2 regions of the Streptomyces sp. NPDC051569 genome follow, and region 1 is predicted to be linked to the other one. Evidence: predicted binding sites of a transcription regulator. Region 1 holds the regulator's gene; the other holds the start of a gene.
What was found. The regulator HrcA, encoded in region 1, represses chaperone genes, less so after heat shock. The targets are predictions, from matches to a motif close to TTNGCACTCNGNNNNNCNGAGTGCNAA.
Positions count from the first base shown of each region.

Region 2: the regulator HrcA is predicted to act here: its motif matches at 4,338-4,364, upstream of groL (chaperonin GroEL).

Region 1 is NZ_JBITDJ010000011.1:133,865-141,328, forward strand. Features, by position in the region: gene ACIBAE_RS18085 (histidine triad nucleotide-binding protein) at 1-130, opposite strand, end outside; gene ACIBAE_RS18090 (16S rRNA (uracil(1498)-N(3))-methyltransferase) at 353-1,090, opposite strand; gene ACIBAE_RS18095 (nitronate monooxygenase) at 1,087-2,160, opposite strand; gene dnaJ (molecular chaperone DnaJ) at 2,370-3,506, opposite strand; gene hrcA (heat-inducible transcriptional repressor HrcA) at 3,507-4,523, opposite strand; gene ACIBAE_RS18110 (MBL fold metallo-hydrolase) at 4,720-5,445, shown strand; gene ACIBAE_RS18115 (DUF3097 domain-containing protein) at 5,479-6,303, shown strand; gene hemW (radical SAM family heme chaperone HemW) at 6,424-7,464, opposite strand, start outside.
Region 2 is NZ_JBITDJ010000008.1:186,354-193,817, forward strand. Features, by position in the region: gene ACIBAE_RS15565 (trehalose-6-phosphate synthase) at 1-405, opposite strand, end outside; gene ACIBAE_RS15570 (glucosyl-3-phosphoglycerate synthase) at 540-1,502, opposite strand; SAM riboswitch class I at 1,658-1,785, shown strand; gene thrC (threonine synthase) at 1,803-3,095, shown strand; gene ACIBAE_RS15580 (MoaD/ThiS family protein) at 3,193-3,471, shown strand; gene ACIBAE_RS15585 (cold-shock protein) at 3,824-4,027, shown strand; gene groL (chaperonin GroEL) at 4,492-6,117, shown strand; gene ACIBAE_RS15595 (Uma2 family endonuclease) at 6,206-6,787, opposite strand; gene ACIBAE_RS15600 (hypothetical protein) at 6,847-7,464, opposite strand, start outside.

The DNA.
Region 1 (7,464 bases):
CATGCGTCGGGGCCTGCGGGTTTATGTCCCGGAAGGCGACGGTGGTCGCCGTCTCGTGGACGATGGTGGCCGGCACGTCCCCCGCGACGATCTTGCAGAACAGGCAGTCGGCCTGTGGTTCTCCGGCCATGGTCCGGGCCTCCTCGAATCCGGCGGTCGCCGCCGGTGAGCTGACGATCATGACGATCCGTCCGGACGCATGCTATCCGCGCCACCGCGCGCCGCGCCGTCAGGCCGCCGCGCCGTCAGGCCGCCGCGCTGTCAGGCCGCCGCGCCGTCAGGCCGCCGCGCTGTCAGGCAGGAACGGCGGCCCGTACCAGGAAACGCGCGCGCGCCCGGCCGAGCCGGTCCGTCAGGACCAGCGGCCGGTGCGGCCCAGCAGGAGGGCCGTGGCCGCCGTTCCGGCCGTGGAGGTACGCAGCACACTGCTGCCCAGCCGGTAGGGCTTGGCACCGGCCGCCGCGAACGCCGCCAGCTCCTCCGGGGTCACGCCCCCTTCGGGCCCGACGACCAGCACGATCGACCCTTCGGCGGGCAGCGGCACGGTGGCCAGCGGTTCGCTGCCGTCCTCGTGCAGTACGGCCGCGAAGTCCGCGTCCGCGATCAGTGCGGCGACCTGCTTCAGCGTCATCACCCCGGTGACCTCGGGGAAGCGGAGTCGGCGGGACTGCTTGCCCGCCTCCCGGGCCGTGGCACGCCACTTGGCCAGGGACTTGGCGCCCCGCTCGCCCTTCCACTGCGTGATGCAGCGCGTGGCCTGCCAGGGGACGACCGCGTCGACACCCGTCTCGGTCATCGTCTCGACGGCCAGCTCCCCCCGGTCCCCCTTGGGCAGCGCCTGTACGACGGTGATGCGCGGGGAGGGCTCGGGCTCGGTCCGCAGTTCGGTGACGGCGACGTCCAGCCGGTCCTTGCCCTCGACCGCCGCGACGGTCCCGTACGCGCCGGTGCCTTCGCCGTCCGAGAGCACGACCTCCTCGCCGACGCGCAGCCTCCGTACGGAGACGGCATGGCGCCCCTCGGAACCGTCGAGCGTGACCGTACCGGTGCGCAGTGCGCCGGTCTCGGTGAGGAAGACGGGGGCCGTCATGACGCCTTCCCCGGGGTCAACGACGCCTTGGCCCCGTCGAGTTCGGCGGCGAGGACGCCAACCAGCTCGCCGGCCGGCAGCTCGCGCGCCATCCGGTGGCCCTGGCCCGCCCAGAGCGCCATGCCCTGCGCGTCGCCGACCTTCGCCGCGGCCTTGCGCAGCCCGGAGGTGAGGTGGTGGACCTCCGGGTAGGCGGAGGGGGCGTACGGACCGTGCTCCCGCATGAAGCGGTTGACGAGGCCACGGGCGGGACGGCCCGAGAACGCCCGGGTGATTTCCGTCCGTACGAACAGCGGGTTGGTCATGGCCTGCTTGTGCAGCGGGTTCGCCCCGGACTCCGGGCACACCAGGAACGCGGTGCCGAGCTGCGCGGCGTCCGCGCCCGCCGCGAGCACCGCCGCGATCTGGCCGCCGCGCATGAGCCCGCCGGCCGCGATGATCGGCAGCTGCACGGTCTCCCGGACCTGCGACACCAGCGAGAGCAGGCCGATGCCCGCCCCGTCGGTGGCCGGATCGTCGCGGTGCGTGCCCTGGTGGCCGCCGGCCTCGATGCCCTGGACACAGATGGCGTCGGCCCCTGACCACTGCGCGGCCTGGGCCTCTTCCGGGGTCGTCACGGTCACCACGGTGTACGTGCCGGCCCGCGCGAAGGCGTCGAGGGTGGTACGGGTCGGGCAGCCGAAGGTGAACGAGACGACCGGCACCGGGTCGTCGAGCAGGATGGCGAGCTTGGCCTCGTAACCGTCGTCCCGGCCCGCCTGGGGGTCGCCGAGCGGCGTCTCGTACCAGGTCGTCTCACCGGCCAGCTGGTTGCGGTAGACCTCCACGGCCGCGTGGTCGGCGTACTGCGGCTGCGGCATGAAGAGGTTGACGCCGAAGGGCTGACTGGTGAGCCCCCGGAGCTGTTTGACCTCTTCGTACATGCCGTCCGCTGTCTTGTACCCGGCGGCGAGGAAGCCGAGACCACCCGCCTCGGAGACGGCCGAGGCCAGCTGCGGGCAGGACGCGCCGCCCGCCATGGGGGCCTGCACGATCGGATACCGGCAGAGATCGGTCAGTGCGGAGGACATGCGAGCATCGTGCCACGTCGCCCGGACAGCTTCGAATCCGGTCCACCGGGAAAAGCGGCCGGGGGGCCGGGGGCACAAAGCCCCGACCCCCCGGCCGCACACCCGCCTACCGGCCGTTGAACGCGTCCTTCAACCGCGAGAACAATCCCTGGTCCCCCGGCTGACCGCGCCCGCCGGGGGACAACCCCCGAAACCCCGGCCGCACCCGCCTACCGCCCGTTGAACGCGTCCTTCAACCGCGAGAACAATCCCTGCTGCCCCGGCTGGAACTGGCCCGTGGGCCGTTCCTCGCCGCGCAGTTTCGCCAGCTCGCGCAGCAGCCGTTCCTGCTCCGGGTCGAGCTTCGACGGCGTCATCACCTCGACGTGCACGATCAGGTCGCCCCGGCCGCCACCCCGCAGGTGCGTGATGCCGCGTCCGTGCAGCGGGATCGACTGGCCGGACTGCGTGCCCGGACGGACGTCGATCTCCTCCAGGCCGTCCAGCGTCTCCAGCGGGCACTTCGTGCCCAGCGACGCCGCCGTCATCGGAATGGTCACCGTGCAGTGCAGGTCGTCGCCGCGCCGCTGGAACATCGCGTGCGGCAGCTCGTGGATCTCGACATACAGGTCACCGGCGGGGCCGCCGCCGGGGCCGACCTCGCCCTCACCCGCGAGCTGGATCCGGGTGCCGTTGTCGACACCCGCCGGGATCTTGACCGTGAGCGTACGGCGGGAGCGCACGCGCCCGTCGCCCGCGCACTCGGGGCAGGGGGTCGGCACGACCGTGCCGAAGCCCTGGCACTGCGGGCACGGCCGCGACGTCATGACCTGGCCCAGGAAGGACCGGGTGACCTGCGAGACCTCGCCACGGCCGCGGCACATGTCACAGGTCTGCGCCGAGGTACCGGGGGCCGCGCCCTCACCCGAGCAGGTCGTGCAGACGACCGCCGTGTCGACCTGGATGTCCTTGGTCGTGCCGAAGGCCGACTCGTTGAGGTCGATCTCCAGCCGGATCATCGCGTCCTGGCCGCGCCGCGTCCGCGACCTCGGGCCGCGCTGCGACGCCGTACCGAAGAACGCGTCCATGATGTCCGAGAAGTTGCCGAAGCCACCGGCTCCGAAGCCGCCCGCACCGCCGCCGCCGCTCGCCGAGAGCGGGTCGCCGCCGAGGTCGTAGACCTGCTTCTTCTGCGCGTCCGACAACACCTCGTACGCGGCGTTGATCTCCTTGAAGCGCTCTTGCGTCTTGGGATCGGGATTGACATCCGGGTGCAGCTCGCGGGCGAGCCGCCGGAATGCCTTCTTGATCTCGTCCTGTGATGCGTCGCGGCGCACGCCGAGTACGGCGTAGTAGTCCGTGGCCACTTACGACTCCGCCAGGATCTGTCCGACGTAACGTGCCACTGCGCGTACCGCTCCCATCGTTCCGGGGTAGTCCATGCGGGTCGGTCCGACCACGCCGAGTTTGGCGACTGCCTCGTCGCCCGAACCGTAGCCGACCGCGACGACGGACGTGGAGTTGAGGCCCTCGTGGGCGTTCTCGTGCCCGATACGTACGGTCATGCCGGGGTGTTCCGCCTCGCCCAGCAGCTTGAGCAGCACCACGTGCTCCTCCAGCGCCTCCAGCACCGGCCGGATGGTGAGCGGGAAGTCATGTCCGAAGCGGGTCAGATTGGCGGTGCCGCCGATCACGAGCCGCTCCTCGGTCTCCTCGACCAGGGTCTCCAGCAGGGTCGCGAGCACCGTCGTGACGGTCCCCCGGTCCTCCTGCTCGAACGAATCGGGCAGGTCCTGCACCAGCTGCGGGACGTCCGCGAAGCGGCGCCCGACGATCCGGCTGTTGAGCCGGGCCCTCAGGTCCGCGAGCGAGGTCTCGCCGAACGGCGCCGCGCAGTCGATCATGCGCTGTTCGACGCGTCCGGTGTCGGTGATCAGGACGAGCATCAGCCGGGCCGGGGCGAGCGACAGCAGTTCCACATGCCGCACCGTCGAGCGGGTCAGCGAGGGGTACTGCACGACGGCGACCTGCCGGGTCAGCTGCGCCAGCAGCCGTACCGTACGGCCCACGACGTCGTCGAGGTCGACGGCCACGTCCAGGAAGCTCTGGATGGCGCGGCGCTCCGGCGAGGACAGGGGCTTGACCCCGGCCAGCCGGTCGACGAAGAGCCGGTAGCCCTTGTCCGTCGGGATGCGCCCGGCGCTGGTGTGCGGCTGGGCGATGAAGCCCTCGTCCTCCAGCACCGCCATGTCGTTGCGGACGGTGGCCGGCGAGACACCGAGATTGTGCCGCTCGGTCAGTGCCTTGGAGCCGACGGGCTCCTCGGTGCCGACATAGTCCTGGACGATGGCGCGCAGGACTTCGAGTCTGCGTTCGCTGAGCATCGCGCACACCTCCAGCTGTCGTCCGTCGTATCCGGCCTGGCACTCGCTCCACGGGAGTGCCAGCATCCCCCGGGCCAGTGTACGGCTGTGGGGTACGCCTCTAGCAAGGGCGGCCGACCGCAGCAAGGGTGGCCGACCACGCTACCGCGCTCACACCTACCCCGATTCCGCTGATCGTTGCCGATAGCGTCCTCGCATGAACGTCCGTTGGGAAGAGCACGGGTGGGAGCGGCTGGCCCCCGGGGTGGGGCGGCGGCGGCTGCCCGGCTGGGACGCCACGGCCGGTCTGGTGGCCGGCGCCGACGCGGCCCTGCTGTACGACACGGGGTCGACGGTCCGTGAGGGCGCCGAACTCCGTGTGCAGGCGCGGTCGCTGCTCGGCGGCCGGCGAGTGACGCATATCGCACTGAGCCACCCGCATTTCGACCATGTCCTGGGGACCTCGGCGTTCGCGGGAGTGGAGGTGTACGGCGCGGTGGGCGCGGCGGAACTGCTGGCAGGGGGCGGGGCTGCGCTGTACGAGGACGCCGTACGCGAGGGGGCCGGGGCGGCGGAGGCCGCCGAGGCGGTGGATCTGCTGGTGCCGCCCCGGCACGCGGTCTCCGGGCAGCTGACGCTGGACCTGGGCGGCGGACGGCGGGTCCTGCTGGCGAACGCCGGCCCCGGGCACACCGGCCACGATCTCGCGGTGCTGGTACCCGGCTCCCCTGACGTGGTCTTCTGCGGCGACCTGGTGGAGGAGTCGGGCGAGCCGCAGGCCGGTCCGGACGCGATCCCCGGGCGCTGGCCGGCGGCCCTGGACCGGCTGCTGTCGCTCGGTGGCCCGGACGCGGTGTACGTCCCGGGGCACGGGGCGGTGGTCGACGCGGCGTTCGTCCGGGCGCAGCGCGACGCGTTGGCGTCACGTTTCGGCGTGTCGTAGTCGTACGGCGTCCATCGGCTTATCGTCTTGCGAATGCGCAGCTACAGCCCTGATCTGACGCCGCCGTGGAAACGGTCCACGCCCGCGCCCGAGGTACCGGCCGAGCCCGACCTGGTGGTCGAGGAGGTGTCGACGGGCTTCTGCGGGGCGGTGATCCGCTGCGAGAAGACCGCCGAGGGGCCGACGGTCACTCTGGAGGACCGCTTCGGCAAGCACCGGGTTTTCCCGCTGGTACCGGGCGGGTTCCTGCTGGAGGGGCGCGTGGTGACCCTGGTCCGCCCGTCGGGCCGCCCGGCCCACGCCGGTCCCGCCCGTACGGCCTCGGGGTCGATCGCCGTGCCCGGCGCGCGCGCCCGGGTGGCCAGGGCGGGCCGTATCTATGTCGAGGGACGGCACGACGCGGAACTGGTCGAGCGGGTGTGGGGCGACGATCTGCGCGTCGAGGGCGTGGTCGTGGAGTACCTGGAGGGCATCGACGACCTTCCGGCGGTCGTCGCGGAGTTCGGCCCGGCACCGGACGCCCGGCTGGGCGTGCTCGTCGACCATCTGGTGCCGGGCTCGAAGGAGTCCCGCATCGCGGCCGAGGTGACCGGCGCGGACGTGCTGGTGGTGGGCCACCCGTACATCGACGTGTGGGCGGCCGTGAAGCCGTCGTCGGTGGGCATCCCGGCGTGGCCGGCGGTGCCGAGGGGCGAGGACTGGAAGACGGGCGTGTGCCGGGCGCTGGGCTGGCCGGAGAACACGGGCGCGGCGTGGCAGCACATCCTGTCGCGGGTGCGCACCTACCGAGACCTGGAGCCGACGCTGCTGGGTGCGGTGGAACACCTGATCGACCACGTCACGGAGCCCCCCGCGTAGGAGGCACCGGACGCGCCCCTCCCCCCGCGCGCAGAGCCGGCGGGCCCGGTCCACCCAGTCCCTGACCACCCGGTCCCGGACCACCCGGTCTCACTCCACCAGGTCTCAGTCCACCAGGTCTCAGTCCACCAGGTCCCGGACCACCGCGTCCGCCAGGAGGCGGCCCCGGAGCGTCAGGACCGCGCGGCCCGCCGCGAAGGGCGCCGGGTCGAGGAGGCCGTCCGTGACGGCCTGCTTCGCGGCCGCCAGTCCGGCCGGGGCCAGCAGGGACAGGTCACAGCCGTCCGAGAGACGCAACTCCAGGAGGATGCGTTCGACCCGGCGGTCCTCCGGGGTGAGGATCTCCCGGCCCGCGCCCGGGGAGCGGCCCTCCGCCAGTGCCGCCGCGTACGCGCCGGGGTGCTTGACGTTCCACCAGCGGACGCCGCCGACGTGGCTGTGGGCGCCGGGGCCCGCGCCCCACCAGTCGGCGCCGCGCCAGTACAGCTCGTTGTGGAGGCAGCGGGCCGCCTCCGAGGTCGCCCAGTTGGACACCTCGTACCAGGAGTAGCCGGCCTCCGCGAGCGCCGAGTCCGCGATCAGATACCGGTCCGCGTGCTCGTCGTCGTCCGTCATCGGGACCTCGCCGCGCCGGATGCGGCGCGCGAGCTGGGTGCCTTCCTCCACGATCAGCGCGTACGCCGAGATGTGGTCGGGCCCCGCCCCGACCGCCGCCGCGAGCGACGCGCGCCAGTCGTCGTCGCTCTCCCCCGGTGTGCCGTAGATCAGGTCGAGGTTCACGTGCTCGAAGCCCGCCGCGCGGGCCTCCGCGACACACGCCTCGGGCCGGCCCGGGGTGTGCGTACGGTCCAGGACCTTCAGCACGTGCTGCTTCGCGCTCTGCATCCCGAAGGAGATCCGGTTGAAGCCGCCTTCGCGCAGGGCCGCGAGATAGGCCGGATCGACCGATTCCGGATTCGCCTCGGTGGTGATCTCCGCGTCGTCCGCCAGGCCGAACTCGTCGCGGACGGCCCCGAGCATCCGGACGAGATCCCCGGCGGCCAGCAGTGTCGGGGTGCCGCCCCCGACGAATACCGTACGGACCGGCCTCGGGTCGTCGCCCAGCACCTTCCTGGCCAGCCTGACCTCGTCGATCAGGGTCTCGGCGTAGTTGTCGCGGGA
Region 2 (7,464 bases), on a different contig from region 1:
CTGCGCGCGGAACTCCGGCCCGAAGGCCGGTTCCAGCGGCGTCTGGTAGAGCAGATGGTGGACGAACCAGAGCGTGGAGTTGGCCACGCCGTTGTACGCGTCCGTGTACACATCGGGCGCGATCCCCAGCATCCTGACCCGCTGATCGCCCGTGTCGGCCTGGTCGAGCCTGCCGCCCGTGCGCCGGACCGCCTCCCGGTCACCCGCGCCGAGCGCCGCGCACACCCACACCGCGTCCGCGTCGGACCCGATGGCCGACAGCCCCGAGACGAGTCCGCCGCCGCCCCTCTTCGCCTCCAGCGCGCCGTCGTCACGCAGGGTGTACGAGACGGGGCCGCGGTTGGACGCGACGAGGACCTGGGCGGGGGTCCGTACGGGGACCTGGGCGGGCTGCTCGGAGACCATGTGCCGAACCTAGCCCGTAGCCGAAACGCTCAAACGTACGGACATGCCCGCGCTGGGGTGAGTCGTGCCTCACTCGTCACGCTGCGCGTGCCCCGCCGGGGCGGCGACCCGGCACCTGACCTGGAGACCGGTCGTCACGCCGCGCGCCCGGCCGTGTACTCGGCGATCTCCAGCATCGGCGGCCGCTCCTCCGTGTCCACCGCGTGCGTCCTCGGTACGAAACCGTCCTCGCCCCGCTCGAACTGCGTCAGCCGCGGCCTCACCAGATGTGCCCGGGACAGCCGCAGCTGAGCCGTACGGTAGATGGCCGCCGCCATCCGCCCCAGCGCCCGTTCGTCCTGGTGGCGGTGGACGCGCACCCCCACGTCGACCTGCGCCAGCGCGTCGAGCCCCTCCGTGTCCAGCGCGTCCACCAGCAGGCCCAGCTCCACGCCGTACCCCACAGGGAACGGCAGCCGCTCCAGCAGCGAGCGCCGCGCCGCGTACTCCCCGCCCAGCGGCTGGACGAAGCCCGCCAGCCTCGGCCAGTGCAGATTCAGCAGTGGCCGCGCCACCAGTTCGGTCACCCGGCCGCCCTGGCCGCCACCCGCCGTCCCCCCGGCGGCCCGGCTCAGCGGCCGGTCGTACATCGCCTTCACGAACCGCACGTCCTGGTCGGTCAGCAGCGGCCCCACGATCCCGGAGACGAAGTCCGCCGAGAACTCCCGCAGATCCGCGTCCACGAAGCACACGATGTCCCCGCTCGTCACCAGCAGCGACCGCCACAGCACCTCGCCCTTGCCGGGCAGCGCGGGCAGTCGCGGCAGGATCGTGTCCCGGTGCACCACGCGCGCGCCCGCCGCCGCGGCGACCCGCGCCGTACGGTCGGTCGAACCGGAATCGATCACCACCAGCTCATCGACGAGCGGCGCCTTCTCCATCAGCTCACGCCGGATCACCGAGACGATCTCGCCGACCGTCTCCTCCTCGTCCAGCGCCGGCAGCACCACGCTCACCGTGCTGCTTCGCATCGCCTTCGCCGCCAGGATCCGGTCGAGCGGGCGGTCGGCCACGGACCAGGAACGCCTGGTCAGCCAGCGTTCCACCTCTTCCAGCACGGTCGGCACTCCCTGCACGTGATCCATCTCGCGGTGCGGACGACCATCTCAACCGCCCGCTACTTCCGTTACAGTCTTGAACAACACGAATGGCTGCCGCATGCCGGGGGCCGTTACGTGGAAAAACGCACCGGACCCCAGGTCCGGCGCCATACCGCTCATCCAGAGGGGCAGAGGGAACGGCCCGTTGAAGCCCCGGCAACCATCCCGCCGACCGCGAGGTCACGGTGGGGAAGGTGCCAATTCCGTCTCGCGGCGAAGTGCGTCGCGAGGAAGATGAGGAGAAAGGGCCTCGCCTCCATGGCTGTGCAGACCGTCCACCACGAATCCGCCTCCGGCGCCGTCGATCTCGGACCCGCCGCCGCCCTCTCGTGCCGCGAATGCGGAGAGCGCTTCGGCCTCGGTCCCCTTTTCGCCTGCGCCTCCTGTTTCGGGCCGCTCGAAGTCGCGTACAACCTGCCGAGCGGGGGCCCCGAAGAGCTGAAGAAGCGCATCGCGGAGGGCCCCGACAACATCTGGCGCTACGCCCCGCTGCTGCCCGTCCCCGCCGACGTGGCCACGAAGCCGAACATCAACCCCGGCTTCACCAAGCTCGTCAAGGCCGACAACCTCGCCCGCGAACTCGGCATCACCGGCTCGCTCCACGTCAAGGACGACTCCGGCAACCCGACGCACTCCTTCAAGGACCGCGTCGTCGCCATCGCCGTCGAGGCCGCCCGCGCCTTCGGCTTCACCACTCTCTCCTGCTCCTCCACCGGCAACCTCGCCGGCGCCGTCGGCGCCGCCGCCGCCCGCGCCGGCTTCCGCTCCTGCGTGTTCATCCCGCACGACCTGGAGCAGGGCAAGGTCGTCATGGCCGCCGTGTACGGCGGTGAACTCGTCGGCATCGAGGGCAACTACGACGACGTCAACCGCTTCTGCTCGGAGCTCATCGGCGACCCGCTGGGCGAGGGCTGGGGCTTCGTCAACGTCAACCTCCGCCCGTACTACGGCGAGGGCTCCAAGACGCTCGCGTACGAGATCTGCGAGCAGCTCGGCTGGCGGCTGCCCGACCAGCTCGTCATCCCGATCGCCTCCGGATCGCAGCTCACGAAGATCGACAAGGGCCTGCAGGAACTGATCAAGCTCGGCCTGGTCGAGGACAAGCCGTACAAGATCTTCGGCGCCCAGGCCGAGGGCTGCTCCCCGGTGTCCACCGCCTTCAAGGCCGGGCACGACGTCGTACGGCCGCAGAAGCCCGACACCATCGCCAAGTCCCTGGCGATCGGAAACCCGGCCGACGGCCCGTACGTCCTGGACATCGCCCGCCGCACCGGCGGCGCTGTCGAGGACGTGAACGACGAGCAGATCGTCGACGCGATCAAGCTGCTGGCGCGCACCGAGGGGATCTTCGCGGAGACGGCGGGCGGCGTGACCGTCGGTGTCACGAAGAAGCTCATCGAGGCCGGACTCCTGGACCCGACGCTCACCACCGTGGTGCTCAACACGGGCGACGGTCTGAAGACGCTGGACGCCGTGGCGCCGACGACCGGGCCGACTGCCACGATCCCCGCGAGTCTCGACGCCTTCCGCGCCGCCGGCCTGGCCGGCTGACCACGCCGTCCCCGTCCGGCCCGCTCCGGGCCCGCGCCCTGCCGGGCGGCGGGCCCGCCGAGCACCACCGCCCACCACTGAAGGAAGGCACCCCACCATGAGCGTCAAGGTCCGCATCCCCACCATTCTCCGTACGTACACCGGTGGCCAGGCCGAGGTCCCGGCGGAGGGAGCGAACCTCTCCGAGGTCATCCAGTCCCTGGAGGCCGACCACCCGGGCATCGCGGCCCGTGTCCTGGACGACCAGGGCAAGCTGCGGCGCTTCGTGAACGTCTACGTGAACGACGACGACGTCCGCTTCGAGCAGGGCCTGGAGACCGCCACTCCCGAGGGCGCGGGCATCTCGATCATCCCCGCCGTCGCGGGCGGTTGCTGACACTCCGTAACTCCCACGGCCCTCTCCGCAAGCGAAGCGGAGGGGGCCGTTCTTTATGGTTGAGCGCGATAGAGTAAGGGAACGCCCCTCCGCTCCACGCGCCCAACGCCCGTGAGAACGCGACAAGATGGGGCCGAACTCCCGGTGCCGTTTGCGCTTTAGGTGCGCTTTGCCCGGCCCGACTTGCCCTGGAACGCAGTGAATTCATCGCTATGCGTGTTCAGCCATGCCCAGAATTCTCGTCCGATTGACCTGTTGCAGAGGGCAGTTGGGCAGATACATTCAGCCGCGGTCGACGCGTTCCGGCGCGAAGTATGGCCCCGCGCAAGGGCCAGTAATAGGGGAGTTAGGCATGGCTCAGGGCACCGTCAAGTGGTTCAACGCGGAGAAGGGCTACGGCTTCATCGCGGTCGACGGTGGTGCGGATGTTTTCGTCCACTACAGCGCGATCCAGATGGACGGTTACCGCACCCTTGAAGAAGGTCAGCGAGTGGAGTTCGAGATCTCGCAGGGCCAGAAGGGTCCGCAGGCGGACATGGTCAAGCTCGCCGTCTGATCCCGGCGCGATCGGCCACCGACGCACTCACGCCGAGGGGCCCGTATCCCAGAGATGGGATACGGGCCCCTCGTGCGTGCCCGGCGTGCGCGTGCCCCGCTGCCCGTGCCCGTGCGCGTGCCCCGCTGCCCGTGCCCGCGCGCCCGCGCGCCCGCGCGCCCGCGCGCCCGCGCGCCTGTGTCCTCGCTGCTCGCGGGTGCCCGGACCGGGTGCGGTGGGTGCCGTCCGGGCGGTCTCCGCGAGGGGCGGTCGCTCGCCGGAGACGCCGGAGGAGCTTGCACTCTCGGGGGTCGAGTGCTAATCATTGGCGTTAGCACTCTGCAAGTGAGAGTGACAACTTATGGACCGGGTCGGTGAGGCCCGAAGAGCCGGCGGGGCAAGGAACCGCATGGCTCTCAGGCCGTCCGTCGCGGGCGCCGACACGGTCCGGAGCAATCCACCCCAGTCCGGGAGGACCACTTCACATGGCTAAGATCATCGCGTTCGACGAGGAGGCACGGCGCGGTCTCGAGCGCGGGATGAACCAGCTCGCCGACGCCGTCAAGGTCACCCTTGGTCCCAAGGGCCGCAACGTCGTCCTCGAGAAGAAGTGGGGCGCCCCCACGATCACCAACGATGGTGTTTCCATCGCCAAGGAGATCGAGCTCGAGGACCCGTACGAGAAGATCGGCGCCGAGCTGGTCAAGGAAGTCGCCAAGAAGACGGACGACGTCGCCGGCGACGGTACGACCACCGCGACCGTGCTCGCCCAGGCGCTCGTCCGTGAGGGCCTGCGCAACGTGGCCGCCGGCGCCAACCCGATGGCCCTCAAGCGCGGCATCGAGAAGGCCGTCGAGGCCGTCTCCGGCGCCCTGCTGGAGCAGGCCAAGGACGTGGAGACCAAGGAGCAGATCGCTTCGACCGCCTCCATCTCCGCCGCTGACACCCAGATCGGCGAGCTCATCGCCGAGGCCATGGACAAGGTCGGCAAGGAAGGCGTCATCACCGTCGAGGAGTCCCAGACCTTCGGTCTGGAGCTGGAGCTCACCGAGGGTATGCGCTTCGACAAGGGCTACATCTCGGCGTACTTCGCCACCGACATGGAGCGCATGGAGTCGTCCCTCGACGACCCGTACCTCCTGATCGTCAACTCCAAGATCGGCAACGTGAAGGACCTCCTTCCGCTGCTCGAAAAGGTCATGCAGTCCGGCAAGCCGCTGCTGATCATCGCGGAGGACGTCGAGGGCGAGGCGCTGTCGACGCTGGTCGTCAACAAGATCCGTGGCACCTTCAAGTCCGTCGCCGTCAAGGCCCCGGGCTTCGGTGACCGCCGCAAGGCCATGCTCAACGACATCGCCATCCTCACCGGTGGAACGGTCATCTCCGAGGAGGTCGGTCTCAAGCTTGAGAACGCCGGCCTGGACCTGCTGGGCCGTGCCCGCAAGGTCGTCATCACCAAGGACGAGACCACCATCGTCGACGGTGCCGGTGACAGCGAGCAGGTCGCCGGTCGCGTCAAGCAGATCCGCGCCGAGATCGAGAACAGCGACTCGGACTACGACCGCGAGAAGCTCCAGGAGCGCCTCGCGAAGCTGGCCGGCGGCGTGGCCGTCATCAAGGCCGGCGCCGCGACCGAGGTCGAGCTCAAGGAGCGCAAGCACCGCATCGAGGACGCGGTGCGCAACGCCAAGGCCGCCGTCGAGGAGGGCATCGTCGCCGGTGGTGGCGTGGCTCTGCTCCAGGCTTCCTCGGTCTTCGAGAAGCTGGAGCTCTCGGGCGACGAGGCCACCGGTGCCGCGATCGTCAAGCTCGCGCTGGAGGCCCCGCTCAAGCAGATCGCCGTGAACGGTGGTCTTGAGGGTGGCGTCGTCGTCGAGAAGGTCCGCAACCTGACGGTCGGCCACGGCCTCAACGCCGCGACCGGCGAGTACGTCGACATGATCGCCGAGGGCATCATCGACCCCGCGAAGGTCACCCGCTCTGCCCTGCAGAACGCGGCCTCCATCGCGGCGCTGTTCCTCACGACCGAGGCCGTCATCGCCGACAAGCCCGAGAAGGCCGGCGCCGCCGGTGCTCCGGGTGGCATGCCGGGCGGTGACATGGACTTCTGATCGACCCCAGGCTCCGGCCGCCGGTTGATCAACCGTCCTGACCGAGGGCGGCACCTCCTCTCACGAGGGGGTGCCGCCCTCGGGCGTTTCAGCGCGCGTAGTCCTGGAGTTTTTCGGTGTCCAGGGTGATGGCAACGGGACTCGGGAGCTTGACCGTGGCGCCGTACGCGTGGGAGACGCGATTCCGGTAACGGCCCTTTTCCGGATCGGTGTACACCACGACCTGCTCGGCGTCCCGGTCGATCAGGAGGTAGACGGGGATGCCCGCAGCGGCATAGCCGTCCCGCTTCTCCACACGATCGTGGCGATCGGTGTCCCGGTCGTGCGACGTGACCTCGACGGTCATGAGGACCCCGTCGGCCGGAGCCCATTCGCTGTGCCCGGCGAAGTTGCCGACTTGCGTCAATGTGCCGTCCGGGCGGGCACGGCCGTTGCGATATGTCTCCACCATCAGCCCCTGCTCCGGATAGAGGCCCAGTTCCGGGCGCTGCTGGAGACACTGCCGCAGCAGCCACATGATGATCTCACCGTGGTCGCCGTCCGGCACGGGCTTGACCTCTAGCTTTCCGTTGATGAATTCGAGCGTGACCGTCTCGGGCGTATGACGAGCGATCGCCTCGAAGTCCTCGACGGACATCTGGCCGATGTGGGCGCTGGAGCTGGGGGTCATGGTGTCGCCTCCTCGCCTCCATGGTGCCCCGGGCTGGTGTCGGCGGATCAACTGAACCGTCACACGGGGGTCCTTTCCGGGGGGCGGGACGCCGCCGCGCGGGCCTCGGCGGCCAGTGCCCGGACCCGGTCCGGGGGCACCGGGGACGGGCCGCGTACGGGTGCGGGCTCGCCCCGGCACGGGCCGCACTCGCCGTCGAGCAGGGTCTCGGGGCGGCCCGGGGCGCAGCACGTGGCGCACTCCAGGATCCGCAGCGCGGGCCGGGGGGCGATGACCGGTTCCGGTGGGAGCTTCTCCTCCAGGCGCTTACGGGTGAAGGCCGCCGGGTGGTGGATGACGGAGGGCAGTCCGTTGGTGAGGGCGCGCAGCACCTGCCGTTCGGTGGCGCCCCGCTCGAACCAGGTGGCGGTGAGCGGTTCCAGCGCCGTGCAGTCGGCGGCGGACAGCGACAGCGCGGGGGCGGTCCGGCCGAGCGCGGCGAGCAGGATGTAGGCGCGGGAGCGGGTTTGCCTACGGGCGGACGCCCCGTCGTCGGGCGGTACGTCACCGGAGATGAACGCGGACCACCAGGCGTTCGTGCGTGCGGTCCGGGAGAACCACGTACGCGTCACCCAGCGCGCCCCGTCCTCCGTGAAGAGGTGTTCGCGGCCCCGCCGCAGATGGCCGGTGGCCTGGAG